One region of the Bradyrhizobium sp. S3.2.6 genome, then DNA from elsewhere that is predicted to be linked to it. Evidence: predicted binding sites of a transcription regulator. Region 1 holds the regulator's gene; each other region holds the start of a gene.

The links. The regulator HrcA, encoded in region 1, represses chaperone genes, less so after heat shock. The targets are predictions, from matches to a motif close to GTTAGCACTCNCNNNNNGNGAGTGCTAAC.
Region 2: the regulator HrcA is predicted to act here: its motif matches at 4,320-4,348, upstream of ABID58_RS16055 (co-chaperone GroES).
Region 3: the regulator HrcA is predicted to act here: its motif matches at 2,708-2,736, upstream of ABID58_RS13140 (co-chaperone GroES).

The regions. Positions count from the first base shown of each region.
Region 1 covers NZ_JBEPOS010000001.1:265,066-271,523, forward strand. The annotation lists gene ABID58_RS01285 (penicillin-binding protein activator) at 1-651, shown strand, start outside; gene hemW (radical SAM family heme chaperone HemW) at 767-1,951, opposite strand; gene rdgB (RdgB/HAM1 family non-canonical purine NTP pyrophosphatase) at 1,968-2,603, opposite strand; gene rph (ribonuclease PH) at 2,615-3,328, opposite strand; gene hrcA (heat-inducible transcriptional repressor HrcA) at 3,508-4,596, shown strand; gene grpE (nucleotide exchange factor GrpE) at 4,695-5,300, shown strand; gene pncA (bifunctional nicotinamidase/pyrazinamidase) at 5,446-6,168, opposite strand; gene ABID58_RS01320 (hypothetical protein) at 6,287-6,458, opposite strand, start outside.
Region 2 covers NZ_JBEPOS010000007.1:172,948-179,405, forward strand. The annotation lists gene ABID58_RS16035 (cysteine hydrolase family protein) at 1-323, opposite strand, end outside; gene ABID58_RS16040 (LysR family transcriptional regulator) at 453-1,286, shown strand; gene lepB (signal peptidase I) at 1,412-2,158, shown strand; gene groL (chaperonin GroEL) at 2,277-3,917, opposite strand; gene ABID58_RS16055 (co-chaperone GroES) at 3,963-4,277, opposite strand; gene ABID58_RS16060 (usg protein) at 4,667-4,954, shown strand; gene ABID58_RS16065 (cupin domain-containing protein) at 5,124-5,699, shown strand; gene ABID58_RS16070 (LysR substrate-binding domain-containing protein) at 5,815-6,458, opposite strand, start outside.
Region 3 covers NZ_JBEPOS010000005.1:195,240-201,697, reverse strand. The annotation lists gene ABID58_RS13155 (L,D-transpeptidase) at 1-711, opposite strand, end outside; gene ABID58_RS13150 (protein phosphatase CheZ) at 1,024-1,803, shown strand; gene ABID58_RS13145 (hypothetical protein) at 1,992-2,513, opposite strand; gene ABID58_RS13140 (co-chaperone GroES) at 2,833-3,129, shown strand; gene groL (chaperonin GroEL) at 3,247-4,875, shown strand; gene ABID58_RS13130 (hypothetical protein) at 5,012-6,223, shown strand; gene ABID58_RS13125 (META domain-containing protein) at 6,355-6,458, opposite strand, start outside.

The DNA of each region.
Region 1 (6,458 bases):
TATTCCGCCAGTATCGGGAAACGCTCCGTCGCCGTGCTCGTGCCCGACAATGCCTATGGCAATGTGGTCGAAGCCGCGGTGAAGGCCGCAGTGCCCAGGCGCGGCGGACGCATCGTCGCGTTCGAGAAATACGGCGCCGATCGCGCGACGCCGGCGCGCACCGTCGCGCAGCAGCTCGGCAGCGCGGATGCACTGTTCATTGCCGATGACGGCGATGCCGTCGTCGCGGTCGCGGATGCAATGACCGCAGCGGGCGCGAATTTGCGCAACATCCAGCTGCTCGGCACCGGCCTGTGGGACAGCCCGCGTGTCTATGCCAGCCCAAGCCTGCAGGGTGGCCTCTATGCCGCACCCGATCCAGCCGGCTTCCGCGCGTTCTCCGGCCGCTACCGTACCAAATATGGTGCCGAACCGATCCGCACCGCGACGCTCGCCTATGACGCGGTGGCGCTTGTCGCAGCGCTCGCGCGCACGCAGGGCACCACGCGCTTCTCGTCCGACGTGCTCACCAATCCCTCCGGCTTCGCCGGCATCGACGGCCTGTTCCGCTTCCGCGCCGACGGCACCAATGAGCGTGGGCTCGCGGTGATGAAGGTGACGACGGGCGGCGGCGTTGCAGTCGCGGGTTCGCCGAAGAGCTTTGGGGCTTAACGAGCTGCTGTAGGGTGGGCAAAGGCGCGCGCTTGCGCGCCGTGCCCACCATCTCTCAACAAATTTTCATGGAATGGTGGGCACGCTTCCGCTTTGCCCACCCTACGAGATCTCATTATGCCGCGAGATCCGCGACCACTGCGTCGAGCACTGGGAATCCGCTGCTCGTGACGCGCAAACGGCCCGTCGCATCCACCGTGATCGCGCCTTCCTCGCGCAGTAGCGCGATGCGTTTGGGATCGAGCGGGCGGCCGGAGAGCGCAGTGTAGCGCTCGGGGTCGATACCTTCGGCCAAGCGCAATCCCATCAGCAAGAATTCGTCGGCGCGTTCTTCGCTGTTGAGAAGATCGTCGGTGACAACGCCATGGCCGCTGCTCTCGACGCGCATCAGCCAGGCTTCGGGACGCTTCTCGGTGGCGGTCGCGTGCCTGGTGCCGTCGATGTCGAGGCGGCCATGCGCGCCGGGACCGATGCCGGCATATTCCTCGCCGCGCCAGTACACCAGATTATGCCGGCACTCGGCGCCGCGCCGCGCGTGGTTGGAAATCTCGTAGGCAGGCAGCCCCAGCTTGTCGCAGGTCTCCTGTGTCACGTCGTAGAGAGCGCGCGCGACCGCTTCGTCGGGCGTCTTCAGCTTGCCGGCCTGGTGTAGGCCGAAGAACGGCGTGCCTTCCTCGATCGTCAATTGATAGAGCGACAGATGCTCGGCCGCTTCGTCGATTGCGAGACGCAGTTCATCGGCCCACATCGCCGGCGTCTGGTCGGGGCGGGCGTAGATCAGGTCGAACGAATAGCGATCGAACGAACGACGCGCGATCGCAACGGCATCGAGCGCCTCGCGCGCGCTGTGCATGCGGCCCAGCGCCTTCAGCGAGGTATCGTCGAGCGCTTGCACGCCGAGCGAGACGCGGTTGACGCCGGCGGCGCGATAGCCGGCAAAGCGCGTGGCTTCGACACTGGTCGGGTTTGCCTCGAGTGTCACCTCGACGTCGTTGGCAACTTTCCAGTGCTTGCCGATCGCGTCGAGCACGGCGCCGACGGTTGCCGGCTGCATCAGCGACGGCGTGCCGCCGCCGAGGAAGATCGAGGTCACCTCGCGGCCGGGCGAGCGCTGCGCGGTGGTTTCGATCTCGCGGGCGAAGGCGGATGCAAAGCGCGCCTCGTCGATCGCGGCGTGGCGGACATGGCTGTTGAAGTCGCAATAGGGGCACTTCGACAGGCAGAACGGCCAGTGCACGTAGACGCCAAAGGCTTCGGATTCCTGTTTTGACGCGTTTTCCTGGCGCGAACCGGTATCCACTTCGCTCGAAAACGCTCTAGCGCGGCTCAAGGCAGATCTCCGCCAGTTTCACGAAGGCGCGGGCGCGGTGGGACAGGCCGAGGCCGAGCGGTGGCAGGCCGTGCTTTTCAATGCCGGTCATCTCGCCGAAGGTGCGATCGTAACCATCCGGCAGGAACATCGGATCGTAGCCGAAGCCGGCGGTGCCGCGCGGCGGCCACACCAGCGTGCCGTCGACGCGCGCCTCGACCTCTTCGAGATGATCGTCGGGCCAGGCGACGCAGAGCGCGGAGACGAAATGCGCCTTGCGCTTGTCCGGCGTGGTGGCGCCACGCTCCTGCAACAGGCGCTCGATCTGCGCCATTGCGGCAGCGAAATCCTTGGACGGTCCGGCCCAGCGCGCGCTGTAGATGCCGGGCGCGCCGTCGAGCGCATCGACCACGATGCCGGAATCATCGGCGAAAGCGGGCAACTTCGACGTCTGCGCCGCCGCGACCGCCTTGATCGCCGCATTGCTGCGGAAATCGTTGCCGGTCTCGTCTGGCTCGGGCAGGCCGAGCTCGCCGGCCGACACCACCTCGATGCCATGAGGCGCGAGCAGCTCCTTCATCTCGGCGAGCTTGCCGGGATTATGGGTCGCGATGACGAGCTTTCCGGTGATTCGGCGGTGCATGGGCCTATTGACTACGCGACAGCCAGTTTCTGCAAGTCCACGAGACGCGCGATGCCCTTTTGCGCCAGGGCGATCAGCGCAAGGAACTCGTGCTGGGTAAACGGCTCGCGTTCCGCCGTGCCCTGCACCTCGATGATGCGGCCATCGCCGGTCATGACGAAATTGGCGTCGGTCTGGGCTTCCGAATCCTCGGCATAGTCGAGATCCAGCACCGGCTTGCCCTGATAGATGCCGCAGGAGATCGCGGCGACGTTGTCGCGCATCACGTTGGCCTTGATGATGTTGCGCGTCTTCATCCAGTTGATGCAGTCGGCGAGCGCGACCCAGGCGCCGGTGATCGAGGCGGTGCGGGTGCCGCCGTCGGCCTGGAGCACGTCGCAATCGACCGTGATCTGGCGCTCGCCGAGCGCTTCGAGATCGACGATGGTGCGCAACGAACGCCCGATCAGGCGCTGAATCTCGACGGTGCGGCCGCTCTGCTTGCCGGCGGCGGCTTCGCGGCGCGTGCGTTCGGAGGTCGCGCGCGGCAGCATGCCGTATTCGGCGGTGACCCAGCCGCGGCCCTGGCCCTTCAGCCAGGGCGGCAAACGGTCTTCCAGCGTAGCGGTGACCAGCACATGGGTGTCGCCGAACTTCACGAGGCAGGAGCCTTCCGCATATTTGACCACGCCACGCTCCAGCGTCACGGGGCGCAATTCGTCGGGCGCACGGCGGCTTGGCCGCATGGGAATTCCTCCAAAACTCTCGGAAAAGGGCTATTCGCGGTGCTTGTAGGTGGGGTGAGGGTGGGCGGCAAGGGGGGAAGACAAGGCTTTTTCACCCCCGGTTTTCCACCCCGCAAACGCCACGCTTGTCAGAACCCTCGGGGATGGACAAATTATCAGCATCTGAGAGGAGTTACCCTGTGGCCCATCACGATCCGATCCATCTGATCGCGCCGCGCGCAGGCCTCGCCCAGCTCAACGAGCGTTCCCGCGACATCTTTCGTCAAATTGTCGAAAGCTATCTCGCGACCGGTGAGCCGGTCGGATCGCGCAACATCTCACGGCTGATCGCGATGCCGCTGTCGCCGGCCTCGGTCCGCAACGTCATGGCCGATCTGGAACATCTCGGCCTGATCTATGCGCCCCACACCTCTGCTGGCCGGCTGCCCACGGAACTCGGCTTGCGCTTCTTTGTCGACGCCCTGATGCAGGTCGGCGACCTCAATGATGCCGAGCGGCAGTCGATCCAAAGCCAGCTGACCTCGGTCGGCCAGGCGCAGTCGGTCGAGGCGGCGCTCGATCAGGCGCTGACGCGGCTGTCGGGTCTCACCCGCACCGCGGCTGTCGTTCTAACGCCGAAATCGAATACCCGGCTGAAACATATCGAATTCGTCCGGCTGGAACCCGAGAAGGCGCTGGTGATCCTGGTCGGCGAGGACGGCCAGGTCGAAAACCGCGTGCTGACGCTGCCGCCGGGGGTTCCCTCCTCGGCCATCACCGAAGCCGGCAACTTTCTCAATTCGCGGATTCGCGGCCGGACGCTCGCCGAGGCGCGACTCGAGCTGGAAACCGCGCTCGGCGAGGCTCGCGCCGAGCTCGACCAATTGACGCAAAAGGTGATCTCGGCCGGGATTGCGAGCTGGTCCGGCGGCGATAATGAAGACCGCCAGCTCATCGTTCGCGGCCACGCCAATCTGCTGGAGGATCTGCACGCGCTGGAGGATCTCGAGCGGGTGCGGCTGCTGTTCGACGATCTCGAGACCAAGCGCGGCGTGATCGACCTGCTCGGGCGCGCCGAAACCGCCGAAGGCGTGCGGATTTTCATCGGTTCGGAGAATAAGCTGTTCTCGCTGTCGGGGTCGTCCACCATCATCTCGCCCTATCGGGATGCCGCCGGCCACATCGTCGGCGTTCTGGGCGTGATCGGGCCGACGCGGCTGAATTATGCCCGTGTGATCCCGACCGTGGACTACGCCGCCCGCATCGTCAGCCGGCTGCTGGGGGGCTGACCGGCATTTGAGCCGATCACGGGCGCTTGATTTTCAGCGCCCGAAGCACGATATCCGGGCCAGCAAAATCCCGTAAGACGAGCTTGAAAAGAGAGCCGATGACCGATCAAGACCGGCAACCCGAAGACACGACCGCCGCGACCGGCGAGCCGGTGGTGTCAAAACCCTACATCATGCCCGACGATCCCGAGCCGGGTTCGGTGGAATTGCTGCAGAAGGAAGCCGCCGAGTCGCGCGACCGCATGCTGCGGACGCTGGCCGAGATGGAAAATCTGCGCAAGCGCACCGCCAGGGAGGTCGCTGACTCCAAGCTCTACGGCGTCACCGGCTTTGCCCGCGACGTGCTCGACATTGCCGACAATCTTCAGCGCGCGCTCGACGCCGTTCCGGCGGAAGCGCGTGCCGCCGCCGATCCCGGCCTGATCGCGCTGATCGAAGGCGTCGAGCTCACCGAGCGCTCGCTGCTCAACGCGCTGGAAAAGCACGGCGTGAAGAAGTTCGATCCGCAGGGCCAGAAGTTCGATCCGAACTTCCAGCAGGCGATGTACGAGGTGCCCGATGCGTCGGTGCCCGCGGGCACCGTGGTGCAGGTCATGCAGGCTGGCTACACCATCGGCGATCGCGTGCTGCGTCCGGCGCTGGTCGGCGTCGCCAAGGGTGGCACCAAGCCCGCGCCCGCGGCGAACAGCAACGAGGCGGACTGAGCGGCGTCAAGCCGCGTTCTGAAAATTGAGGTGTCATTCCGGGGCGATGCGACGCATCGAACTATGGTGCGCAATTGCGCACCTGAGAATCTCGAGCTTCCGGGTTCGGCTCCGTGAGCCGAACCGGAATGACCGTGCGAAAACCTTACGCGCTCGCCGCGATATCCGCAGACTGAATCCGCTTCACGCCGGCCTTGGCCATATCGGCCCAGGCCTTCGCGAGCGAGCCCTGATTGTCGATGCCGCGGCAGGCGTCTTCCACGACATAGACCTCAAAACCCGCCTTGCGCGCATCGAGCGCGGTCCAGGCGACGCAGAAATCCGTGGCGAGACCCGCCACGAAGACGCGCTTGATCTTGCGGCCCTTGAGATAACCGGCAAGTCCGGTCGAGGTCTTGCCGTCGGCTTCGAGGAACGCCGAATAGCTGTCGACGTCCTTGTGAAAGCCCTTGCGGATGATGAGCTCGGCCTGCGGGATCGAGAGGTCCTTCGACAGCAAGGCGCCGTCGGTGCCTTGCACGCAATGGTCGGGCCACAGCACCTGCTTGCCGTAGGGCAGGTCGATGGTCTCGAACGGCTTCTTGCCGGAATGCACCGAAGCGAACGAGACGTGGCCGGGCGTGTGCCAGTCCTGCGTCATCACCACGTTCGAGAACGCTTTCGCCATCTTGTTGATCACAGGCACGACCTGCTCGCCTTCCTTTACCGCGAGGCTGCCGCCGGGCAGGAAGCAGTTTTGCACGTCGATCACGAGCAGCGCGGATGTGTTGTCGGGCTTGATCGTGGCCGCTGCGAAAAGTGCTGATGGAGCGAGGCCCGCGAGGGCCGTGGTCCCCAGCGCCGCCAAGATCTGTCGTCGGTTTAGCATCGTCGGCCTCCCCTCCAGGATGATCCAATGGAGGGAAGCCTAGTTCCGTTCGTGTACGAACAAAAGCCCGAAAATGCAGCCGGCTCTGGTGAGCGGTTGGGCTGTCAGCCCCAAGAAACTAGCCCTTGGGCTGGATGCCGTCGCGCACGGCGCGGAAGCGGGTGAAGGCGTCCGGCCACTGGTCGCGCGGCGCGCTGGCGATGATGCGGAGCGAAGCACCGCCGGGCGCGAAGCGGATCCACTGCACCACGGTCACCGGCGTCTTGTCCTTGCCACTAACGCCGTCGATC
Region 2 (6,458 bases), on a different contig from region 1:
AACGCATTCGGCAACTCCTTCTCGATCACCAGCTCGCCGGCGCGGGGGCTGAGCTCGGCGACGATGGCGCCGCGGTCGGCGCCGCGATCGAACAGGCTGCCGGCCTTGCCGCGATGGGCGATATGGACGATCGCGGCTCCGCTCTCGCGGGCCCGTGCCAGGAGTGCAGCCGCCCGCGCGATCGCGGGCCGGGCGTCGGGCAAGGCGAGCGGGCCTGCGAGATATTCGTTCTGGATATCGATCAGCACCAGCGCGGCGTCGCCGAGACGCGGCGGGTTGAGATCGGCACCGGCGAGCTGCAGCAGGGTCTTTGCGGTCGTCATGGTCTTTGACATCTCCGGGGGCAAGAGGCGCGGCAAACATAGCTCCGGGAATGCCTGCCGATATGCAGGGAAATTGCAGCGGGTGGCTGCGATATTGCAGGCTGCTTCCGGCCGGTATAGCCTCGGTCGATGAACTGGGACGATCTGCGCATCATCGCTGCGGTCAGGGACGAGGGCACCTATGCGGGCGCCAGCGCGCGGCTGCGCATCGACGAGACCACGGTCGGGCGCAGGCTGTCGCGCATCGAGCGTGCGCTCGGTTTGCGTCTGTTCGAGGCCGCCGACGGCGTCCGCAGGCCGACGCGGCAATGCGAGGCGGTGCTGGCCCATGTCGAGGCGATGGCCGCACATGCCACCGAGATCGGTCGCCTCAGTGAGAGCCTGGCAGGTCCGGTGGGACGCCTGCGCATCGCCTCCACCAACACGGTCGCCGAGGAGGTGCTGGCGCCGCGCGCGAGCGACTTCCTGCGCGCCAATCCCGGCCTGACGCTGCAATTCCTCACCTCGAGCGAGAACGTCAACTTCTCGCGCTGGGAAGCCGATCTCGCCATCCGGCTGCGCAAGCCCGACAAAGGTGACTTTGCGATCTCCAGGCTCGGCGATATCAGCATCTATTATTTCGAGCCTGTTACGACCGAGGGTGAGCCGGTGCTGTGCGCCTATCCGGACGAGCTCGGTGACATTCCCGAGATGCAATTCCTGCGCACGAGGCAAGCCCGCGCGCGCTGCGTCACCGACAACGTCCGGGTCATCCGTAACCTGATCCGCTCGTATCAGGTCGCCGGCGTGTTGCCGGAGTATGTTTGCGCGGATCTGCTCGGTGATCGCCGCCTGCGCGCGACGCTGCTGCCGAAGCGCCGCGACGTCTGGCTGCTCGTGCAGAACCACCTCAAGCGCGACGCAGCAACGCGCGTGACGATCGACTGGGTGAGAACGTGTTTCCAGGACATGTCGTGCAGTTGATCGCCAGCAGGCGGCCCTTTGAACGCAGCTTCGCAAATTGACGACCAACTCAAGTAGGCCCGGGATTGCGCGCGCCCATAGGTTGCGCAATCCTGTGGCGACGACAATCCCGGGCAGGGCAGGCGATGACCACTCTTGAGAGCACCAACCGGCCGCGCGCCAGATCCAGCGAATGGAAGGCGATCGTCATCCTGATCCTGCTCGTCCCCGTGCTGTGGTCGCCACCGTTCCTGCTTCGAATTTTCCTGTATCAGCCGTTCAACATCCCGTCCGGCTCGATGACGCCCACGCTGGTGGTCGGCGACTACGTCTTCGCCGCCAAATATGCCTACGGCTACGGCCGCTACTCGTTTCCCTTCGCGCCGTCATGGATCTCCGGCCGCTTTCGCGCCGCCGATCCCGCCTACGGCGATATCGTCGTATTCCGGTCGCCGAAAGATACGTCTGTCGATTATGTGAAGCGCGTGGTCGGGCTGCCCGGAGATCGCATCCAGATGCGGCAGGGGCAGCTCTTCCTCAACGACCAGCCGGTGACGCGCGTTGCGCTCAAGGACGTGTCCGCCGGCGCCGCCTGCGGCGGCGAGGTCGGTGCAAAGGTGAAGCGCTGGCGCGAGACGATGCCGAACGGCGCGAGCTACGTCACGTATGACTGTGTCGACAATGGTTTTGTCGACAACACCGAAGTCTACGCCGTGCCTCCAGGCCATTTCTTCGCGCTCGGCGACAACCGCGACAACTCGACCGACAGCCGCTTCAAGTCGGCGATGGGTTTTATTCCGATGGACAATCTGGTCGGCAAGGTGACGCGGATCTTCTGGTCGCTCGATTCCAGAGGCGAGCTGCGCCCGGAACGGATGGGGAAGGTGGGGTAAGGGGCCGTCATTCCGGGCTCGCGCCCAAGCGGGCGCGCTCCGGAATGACGGGCCCAAAACAAAAACCCCGGCATCGCTGCCGGGGTTTCGCACTTCAACGTTTGCCTGAGTGGCTGGATCAGAAGTCCATGCCGCCCATGCCGCCGCCCGGGGGCATCGCCGGACCGGCGCCGCCCTTCTTGGGCAGCTCGGCGACCATGGCTTCCGTGGTGATCAGCAGCGCCGCAACCGAGGCTGCGTTCTGGATCGCGGTACGGACCACCTTGGTCGGGTCGATGATGCCCTTGGTGACCAGGTTGACGTACTCGCCGGTCTGGGAGTCGAAGCCGTAAGCGTAGGTCTTGTTCTCCAGGATCTTGCCGACGATCACCGAGCCGTCTTCACCGGCGTTGATCGCGATCTGGCGAGCGGGCGCGGACAGCGCCTTGCGCACGATCTCGACGCCGGTCTTCTGGTCGTCGTTCTTGGTGCGCAGGCCCTTGAGCTGCTCGGAAGCACGGAGCAGGGCGACGCCGCCGCCCGGGACGATGCCTTCCTCGACAGCCGCGCGGGTCGCATGCATCGCGTCATCAACGCGATCCTTGCGCTCCTTCACCTCGACCTCGGTCGCGCCGCCGACGCGGATCACCGCGACGCCGCCTGCGAGCTTGGCGAGACGCTCCTGGAGCTTCTCACGGTCGTAGTCCGAGGTGGTTTCCTCGATCTGCGCCTTGATCTGGGCCACGCGCGCCTCGATGTCGGCCTTCTTGCCGGCGCCGTTGACGATCGTGGTGTTCTCCTTGTCGATCATCACCTTCTTGGCGCGACCGAGCATGTTGAGCGTGACGTTCTCGAGCTTGATGCCGAGATCTTCCGAGATCGCCTGGCCGCCGGTCAGGATCGCGATGTCCTGCAGCATGGCCTTGCGGCGATCGCCGAAGCCCGGAGCCTTGACGGCCGCGACCTTCAGGCCGCCGCGCAGACGGTTCACGACCAGGGTCGCGAGCGCTTCGCCTTCGACGTCCTCGGCGACGATGATCAGCGGCTTGCCGGTCTGCACCACGGCCTCGAGCAGCGGGAGCAGCTCGTTCAGCGAGGAGAGCTTCTTCTCATTGATGAGGATGTAGGCGTCATCCATCTCAACGCGCATCTTGTCGGCGTTGGTGACGAAGTAGGGCGAGATGTAGCCGCGGTCGAACTGCATGCCCTCGACGACGTCGAGTTCGGTCTCGAGCGACTTGGCTTCCTCGACGGTGATGACGCCCTCGTTGCCGACCTTCTTCATGGCGTCGGACAGGAACTTGCCGATCTCCGCGTCACCGTTGGCCGAGATGGTGCCGACCTGGGCGATCTCGTCGTTCGAGGTGACCTTCTTGGAGTTCTTGACGAGGTCGGCGACCACGGCTTCCACGGCCAGGTCGATACCACGCTTCAGGTCCATCGGGTTCATGCCGGCGGCAACCGACTTGGCACCTTCACGAACGATCGCAGCAGCAAGCACGGTTGCAGTGGTGGTGCCGTCGCCGGCCGCATCGGCGGACTTGGAGGCGACTTCGCGCACCATCTGCGCGCCCATGTTCTCGAACTTGTCGTCGAGCTCGATCTCCTTGGCGACGGTGACGCCGTCCTTGGTGATGCGGGGAGCGCCGAACGACTTGTCGAGGACGACGTTGCGACCCTTGGGACCGAGCGTGACCTTCACCGCGTTGGCGAGGATGTCGACGCCGCGCAGCATCTTGTCGCGCGCATCTACGCCGAATTTGACTTCTTTAGCTGACATCTGGATTTTTCCTTGAGGGGTTTAGCTGGGGGAGAGAGGGGGCTGTTAGGCCGCCTTCTTCTTGGAAGCGGGGACGTCGAGGACGCCCATGATGTCGCTTTCCTTCATGATCAGCAGGTCGACGTTGTCGATCTTGACCTCGGTGCCGGACCACTTGCCGAACAGCACGCGGTCGCCGACCTTCAGGTCGATCGGGATCAGCTTGCCGGCTTCGTCGCGGCCACCAGGGCCGACGGCGACGATTTCGCCCTGCGAGGGCTTTTCCTTGGCAGTGTCGGGAATGATGATGCCGCCGGCGGTCTTCTCTTCTGCGTCGATGCGCTTGACCACGACGCGGTCGTGAAGCGGACGGAATTTCATGCAGTCCTCCTAAGTAGTTGCACGGTATGGGAATTTTTAGGCGTTAGCAGTCTGTGCCCACGAGTGCTAGCACAGGTGAGGCTGAAATAGGACAGGAATTTTGCGGGGGCAAGGGCTTCTAGCAGAAAAATCGGCACTCAGAAGGCCTGTCTGCCAGAATCCCTTTACCATCGTTAACCGGTCTTGGAGGGCCCTTGGGGCCGTATTAGCACGGAGCCGCGTCTGCTGCTAACGCATTGAATTTCAACAGCTTGTTAAACTTTTGGGCTTGAGATGGATTGTCAGTTTGCGTCACATTTCTCTCATGTGAGCGCATCTCCACCGGGTGGCTCGTCAGCAGCGTACCGGCAAGCCATCCCTGAATATGCGCTCCTGCAAAGGAGGTTGGCATGGGCTTGCGGGCGGGCGCCGTTTCCGACGATTTCCGGAAACAGCTATTGGGTTACGGGCTGACGACGGCACAGATTCTCTATCGGATGCCGGATCATCCTTCGCTGCTTCAGACCTATGTCTGGCAGAACTACGACATGTTTCCGAAATTCCCGGCGCTGAAGGATTTCCTGGCGTTCTGGGAAGAGAAGCTCGACGGCCCGCTTCACTCGGTGACGGTCGCGCATTCCAAGCTGATCAAGCCCGCCGAGCTGCGCGCCGTGGATGGCGTGTTCCGGCTGAATTGAGGGCTTGGACGGTGCGGTAGGGTGGGCAAAGGCGCTCGCACTTCGCGCGCCGTGCCCACCATCTCTCCGCGCTTCCATTTGCAATGGTGGGCAGGCTTCCCGCTTTGCCCACCCTACGAGATATGTTTCCGTGCTAGCCTTTCCCGATAACACCAGGGGAGGCCGGCCCATGGCCAAGAAGACAAGCAAGAAAACAAGCAAGAAAACAAAATCGCGCAGCGCAGCCCAGACTGCGGTGAAGAAGCGGAGCGGCGCCAAATCCGCCGCGCGATCCTCCGCGCGCAAAGCCGTGAAAGCGAAGGCGCGCACGACGCCCGCCAAGACAACAACCAAGGCCACAACGAAGAAACCCGCGCGCCCGAAGCAGCGCATCGCCATCAGCCACCATCGCGAGGAAGATTTCAAAGCCGACGGCCTGCGCGCCTACGCAAAATACCGCGACCTCGGCATCGCCGCTGCAAGCCATGGCCTCGCGCAAGCCCATGTGATCCGCCTGCAAGGCCCCTGCGATCCTGCCGAGGTCTCAAAACTGCACTTCCACGACGTCGACTTCCAGATGGTCTACGTGCTCAAGGGCTGGGTGAAGACCTACATGGACGGGCAGGGCGAGACCTTGATGAAGGAAGGCAGCGCCTGGACCCAGCCGCCGAAGATCAAGCACATGATCTTGGATTATTCTGACGACGTGGAGTTACTGGAGGTGATTTTGCCTGCGGAGTTCAAGACGGTGGAGTTGAAGGCGTAGCGGCCCGACTCGCTCCGTCGTCATTGCGAGGAGCCCTTGCGACGAAGCAATCCAGACCGCCGCCGCGGAAAGATTCTGGATTGCTTCGCTGCGCTCGCAATGACGGGCCCCCCGACTACCGCTCGAGATAGCCCAGTTCTTCGCTCATGATCTTGCGCGCATATTCGCCGAAGACATCGATCAACCGGCCGCGCGCGGCATAGGGCGGATAGAGCAGCGCGATCGTGACGGGGACAGCAGGGTTGAAGGGACGCGCAATCAGGGCCGCGCCAGAGCTCTCGTCATGCGCGGCAATCGGATTGATGATGCTGATGCCGAGACCCGCCGCGACCAGGGCACAGACGGATGCGCCCAGATCGGTCTCGGCAACGACGCGGCGCGTGACGCCGGCCTGCGCAAAGATCATATCGATGCGATCGTGGAGCGGGCTCCCCGTGGCGAAGGAGATGAAGGCCTCATTGGCGAAATCGGCAGGGCGCAGCGTCTTCTTCTGCGCAAGACGATGCGCCTTCGGCATGATCGCGACGCAACGGGTCTTGAGCACCGGTTCGACATGCACCCCCGCAACCTCGCCGTAAAGCATTGCGAGCCCGGTGTCGCAAAGCCCTGAACTGACCCAGTCGTGCACGGCGCTCGCCGAGCCGGATCGGATCGAGATCATCACATGCGGATAGTCGACCTTGAAGCGCGTCGCGATGCGCGTCAGCAGGCCGCCGGCCAGGCGCGGCATCGCCGCAACGCTTAGCCGACCCATGCCGA
Region 3 (6,458 bases), on a different contig from region 1:
CCAGGGCTCGTTGGAGCCATGGATGCGGTAGAGCGTCGAGCCCAGATACATCGCGCGTGCGCCGAGCGGATTTTCCGGGCCGCCTTCCATGTGCCGCGGCAGATCGGGGCGGCGTGCGATCATCTCCGCCGGCGGCGTCCAATCCGGCCATTCGCGCTTGGCCGTGATCGACTTCACGCCGCTCCAGGTGAACCCCTCGCGTCCGACGCCGATGCCGTAGCGCATCGCCCGGCCGTTGCCCTCGACGAGATAGAGAAACTTGTTGTTGGAATCGACCACGATCGTGCCAGCGCTTTCCTTGCCGCTATAGTCAACAAGCTGTTTCTCGAATTTCGGATCGAACGAACGCTGCCGCGGATCGATTGCCTCCTGCTGGAGACCTGCACCTTGCTGATATCCGCCCTGCATCTGCGGCTCGCCCATCGGCGGCAGGCGGCGTGGATCGTTGTAGGCGGGCTGCTGCTGATAGATCGGCTGCTGCGGCGCATAGGCCGGACCGCGGCCGGGCCCATCGCCGAACAGGAACTCGATGAAGCCGCCGCCCATATTGGCATTGGAGGCGACGCGCACCGGCGCCGGCGGCATATGCGGCTGGTAGAGCACCGCGGGCGGATCGTTCGGCATCGTATTGTCGAACGCGCTGGCGCGGTCGGCGCCGACAAGGAAGGCGCAAGCGCTGCCGAGCAGCGCGACAGACATTTTCTTGAACATCGACGTACTCTGTACTGTTTCGTCTAGTTGCATTCGCCGCCGAACGCGGCTTGCTGTCCGCGTCCTCGACGTGGTCAATAAAGAGCAAACTCCGTTTCGTTTGGTAAACAGAATCGACGTTTCGATTCACCACGTCGCGCGCGGCGGGACAATTTGGCGGTCAGCGTTTATTTTCGATGAAGGGCGGAGCCTCATGGTTAATCGCCCGTTTGCATGTCGTCGCGCGCGGCCGCACGACAGTTCCTGCCGTGAACCTCGTGTTAAATTGCTTCTGCCTACAAAGACGCGTGAGTGAGGTGGGGGGAGTTCCTGATGGCTGTTCACCGCAAGCGTTTTCGTGTCGAGGATATCGCCGGTGGCGAGATGCCAATTCTTGACGTAGCAGAAGAGGCAGGCCCGATGCATACCGAGATTATGGCGGAGCTGCGCGCGATCCGCGCACAGATGGCAAGGGGCACTGTGCCCATGTCCGGCAGCGCAGCCATGGCGGCGATCGACGCCTCCACGAACCAGGAGCTTTCCGACGCACGCACGATGCTCGAGACCTATCGGGCCCAGATCGAGCAGTGCGAGAAGCTGAAGGTCGAGCTCGACCTCATCCATGACGCCATCGACCGCACCAAGCGCGAGATCGCGACGCTGCACGGCAAGAGCTTTGACGGCGGCGAAATGGCCAAGGTCAATGGCGAGCTCGGCGCGGTGGTCGGCGGCACCGAACAGGCGACCCAGCAGATCCTCGAAGCCGCGGAGTCGATCGACCAGGCGGCTAGCGCGATGTCCAAGGTGCAATCGGCCGATCAGCAGAAGCGGCTCGCCGACGACATCCAGGAACGCGTCATCTCGATCTTCGAGGCCTGCAACTTCCAGGACCTGACCGGCCAGCGCATCAGCAAGGTCATGGGCACGATGAAGTTCATCGAGCAGCACATCAATGCGATGATGGAAATCTGGGGCGGCGTCGACGCGATCAAGGCCCACGTGCCGGCGCAGGTGGATACCCGCAGCGAGGACGACAAGCTGCTCAACGGCCCGAAGCTCGCCGGCGACGTCGGTCACGCCTCGCAGGACGATATCGACGCGCTGTTCGACTAAGCGACGCGACAGACGGAAAGCAAACGCCGGCGAGAAGCCGGCGTTTTTTCGTCATTGCGAGCGCAGCGGAGCAATCCAGAGTCCCTCCGCGGAACCAGTCTGGACTGCTTCGTCGCACCAGCGCAAAATTGCTTCGCAATTTTGTCGCGGGCTCCTCGCAATGACGAGCGGTTAGAGCTCGGCCCGCCTCACGCCCTCGGCGCGCAGCGGACGTAGACCATGTTGCCGTAGCGGGTGGCGGCGTCCTTGTCGACGAAGCGGGTGATCATGACGCGGCCGTCGAAGGAGACGATCTCGCGGTCCTGCTCGCCCGGCGTCGGGCCGGGGGGGCCGATATAATTCTTGCCGCCCGGCGAGCCCTTCAGCCGCAATTCCTGCGGCGTGGCCTGGTCGGCGAGATGCATGACCACGCCGCCGGAGGTGCCGGCGCCGATCACGTAGGGATTCTTGCACTGGGCGCGCGCGGCCGCCTCGGTGCGGGCGCGGTCGGCCGGGTTCTGGAACGAGGCGAGACCCCAGCGGCCGACGATCTCGTCGCCGCGGATCGAGGCTGGCATTTCCGGCCCGGTGCCCGGCTCGGCCTCGGGCGCCGGCTGGGACGAGGAAAAGGACGGCAGGCTCATGCCGCCGCCGCAGGCGCCGAGCAGCAGCGCCAAGCAAGAGGCCGCCGCCAGATTGGCAACCGTGCGCGCGTGAGCTGAACTGATCATGGCATTCCCCCGAACAAGACCATGGCCGCATCCCTCCCGCAGCCAAGCGCAAAACCGCAGCCGTAGCAATGACGTCTTAATATACGCCCGCGCCGGAATCGAGTTTCCGTAGACACCATCCTATATCCGCCTCACCAATCGCTTAACCACCTTTGCTTGACAGGATCGCAGTCAAGCCATATCCCCTGCGCACTATTAGCACTCGGAAAGACCGATTGCTAAGGGGCGCCGTTTGATCCTCGGGCAGAGGATGGACGGGAGCGCCGCCCTCACCCACTTCCGCTACTTTCGGAAAACTGAGCCTCCAAAGGGAAACGTCATGGCTAAGTCCAAATTTCGTCCGCTGCATGACCGTGTCGTGGTCAAACGTATCGATGCCGAGGAAAAGACCAAGGGCGGCATCATCATCCCCGACACCGCCAAGGAAAAGCCGTCCCAGGGCGAAGTCGTCGCCGTCGGCCCCGGCGGTCGTGACGAGGCTGGCAAGCTGATCCCGATCGACCTCAAGGTCGGCGACCGCGTGCTGTTCGGCAAGTGGTCGGGCACCGAGGTCAAGATCGACAACGAGGAGCTCCTGATCATGAAGGAGTCGGACATCATGGGTGTGATGGCCTAAGGCCAGACGCCTGAACAGCCGCTGAATGCCATGCCCGGATCATCAGGTCCGGGCATCCATCATTCCGCAGCACAGCATCAAACAAGACACATCACGACATAACAGGGATTGCAGACCATGGCTGCCAAGGAAGTCAAGTTTTCCGGAGACGCGCGCGATCGCATGCTGCGCGGTGTCGACATTCTCGCCAACGCCGTCAAGGTGACGCTCGGCCCCAAGGGCCGCAACGTCGTCATCGAGAAGTCGTTCGGCGCGCCCCGCATCACCAAGGACGGCGTCACCGTCGCCAAGGAGATCGAGCTCGAGGACAAGTTCGAGAACATGGGCGCCCAGATGGTGCGTGAGGTCGCCTCCAAGACCAACGACCTCGCCGGCGACGGCACCACCACCGCGACCGTGCTGGCCCAGGCCATCGTGCGCGAAGGCGCCAAGGCGGTTGCTGCCGGCATGAACCCGATGGATCTCAAGCGCGGGATCGATATTGCGGTGACGGCCGTGGTCAAGGACATCGAGAAGCGCGCCAAGCCGGTCGCCGCTTCCTCCGAGGTCGCCCAGGTCGGCACCATCTCGGCCAACGGCGACGCCGCCATCGGCAAGATGATCGCGCAGGCGATGCAGAAGGTCGGCAACGAGGGCGTCATCACCGTCGAGGAAAACAAGTCGCTCGACACCGAAGTCGACATCGTCGAGGGCATGAAGTTCGACCGCGGCTATCTCAGCCCCTACTTCGTGACCAACCCCGAGAAGATGACCGCCGAGCTCGAGGACGCCTACATCCTCCTGCACGAGAAGAAGCTCTCAGGCCTGCAGGCCATGCTGCCGGTGCTGGAAGCCGTGGTGCAGTCGGGGAAGCCGCTCGTCATCATCGCCGAGGACGTCGAGGGCGAGGCGCTGGCAACCCTGGTTGTCAACCGCCTGCGTGGCGGCCTCAAGGTTGCGGCCGTCAAGGCGCCGGGCTTCGGTGACCGCCGCAAGGCCATGCTGGAAGACCTCGCGATCCTGACCGGTGGCCAGCTGATCTCCGAGGATCTCGGCATGAAGCTCGAGAACGTCACGGTGAAGATGCTCGGTCGTGCCGGCAAGGTCGTGATCGACAAGGAGAACACCACGATCGTCAAGGGCGCCGGCAAGAAGCCGGAGATCGAGGCCCGCGTCGGCCAGATCAAGGCCCAGATCGAGGAGACCACCTCGGACTACGACCGTGAGAAGCTTCAGGAGCGTCTCGCCAAACTCGCCGGCGGCGTCGCGGTGATCCGCGTCGGCGGCGCGACCGAGATCGAGGTCAAGGAGAAGAAGGACCGCGTCGAGGACGCGCTCAACGCCACCCGCGCCGCGGTGCAGGAAGGCATCGTCCCCGGCGGCGGCGTGACGCTGCTGCGCGCCAAGAAGGCTGTGGGGCGTCTCACCAACGCCAATGCCGACGTGCAGGCGGGCATCAACATCGTGCTGAAGGCGCTGGAAGCTCCGATCCGCCAGATCTCGGAGAATGCCGGCGTGGAGGGCTCGATCGTGGTCGGCAAGATCCTCGAGAACAAGTCCGAGACCTTCGGCTTCGACGCCCAGACCGAGGACTATGTCGACATGATCGAGAAGGGCATCATCGATCCCGCCAAGGTGGTGCGCACCGCGCTGCAGGACGCCTCCTCCGTGGCCGGCCTGCTGGTGACCACCGAGGCCATGGTCGCCGAAGCGCCGAAGAAGGAAGCCCCGCCCGCGCCGGCCGGCGGCGGCATGGGCGGCTTCTGAGCCCATCCTCACCCGATAGTGTTGCGAAGGCCGCCTCCGGGCGGCCTTCTTTTTTGTCGACACTCACCTGCGCTTCAACCGGCGGCCAAAACCCACTACGGTGACGCCGATTCCATTCTTTCGAGGACTTTCGTCAATGCGCGCGCTTCTGGTTTGTTCGACCGCCCTTTTGGCGGCCCTGCTCGCCGTCTCTCCCGAGGTCGCCTCCGCCCAGATGAAGCTGTCGCCGAAGGCCACGGCGCCCGGCGGCATGGAGACGCGCTATTTCACCTCGATCGACGGCCTGATGGATGGCAATGCCGACGTGATCCTGAAGGAGACGCGGCAGGGCAAGACGGTCACCGCAGCCGTGCTCGACGTCTGCTACCCCGTCGCCAAGAACTCCGACCGCAAGGACCGCTTCGTCGTCAATCTCCAGATCGCAGGCCAGACGCTGAGCGGCACAACCTCGAGCCTCGGCGCGAAAGCGCCAGTCACGGTCAAGCTCACGCGCAAGCCGACCGGCGACACCTTCGAGTTCCGCGGCCAGATCGGTATCGGCCAGGCCGTGACCGAAGTGACCTCGCCTGACAATGCCGATCTCAGCGAGAAGGAATTTTTGGACAACCAGACCACCGACGACGGCATTACGCCCCAGCCGAAGGATTTTACCGAAGTCTCGCCCGAAGCGATCGCGGTCAAGGTCAAGCTGGATAACGCGACCGACTTCCTGAAGAGCCTCAAGGGCCAGGACGTCGAGGTGACGCTGGCAAGTCTCAGCGTCGGCTGCGACGCGCTGCGCGCCGGCGAGCAGACCATCAACATGTCGGTCGACCCGGAGCGCTCGGCCGCACTGCTCGCGAAATTCAAGGCGATGCCGGGTGTCACCGCCGCCGGCTGGACCGCAGGGCTGGCGGAGATGGACCGCACCATCCGCATCCCCGCCGCCGACTGGCGCGACGGCGACAAGATCAACCGCGACAAGCTTGCCACCGCGGTGGCTGGCGTGCTGGGCAAGACGCTTGCGGCAAAGCCGGTCTCGCAGAGCTTCAACGCCGCCACCGGCAAGCTCAAGCTGGTCTTCAAGCGTCCGAACCAGGATTTCCCGGCGCTCGATCTCACCGACACGATCGAGGTTTCGGGCCTCGTCTCCGCCGACAAGCCGGGGCCGACCGACAAGCTGCTGGTCTGGATCGGCAGCCCCTCGACCACGACCGCCGATGAGAGCAGCGGCGCGAAGCTCAACGTATCGGATGAGGCGAGCGCCGATGAGGAAGGCGACCAGCCCGACGACAACGGCTCGATCGAGGCGCTCGCCAGGGAGCTGAAGGGCCAGCGCTGGGACGCCGACAAGTCGGTGTGGAAGTAGGCGCACACAACAACGCGCTGTCATCGCCCGGCTTGGCCGGGCGATCCAGTACTCCGAGACGATTGTGATTGAATAGATAGGCCGCGGCATACTGGATTCCCCGCCTTCGCGGGGAATGACCAGAGCGAGCCTCAATTCCCGTTGGTACGAAACCGCAGCGGCTTCGGGCCGATTAGCGTGAGCATGTCGCCCTGGCGCTTCCAGGTCTCGGCAGCGGCGAGAGCGGCGACGAGAT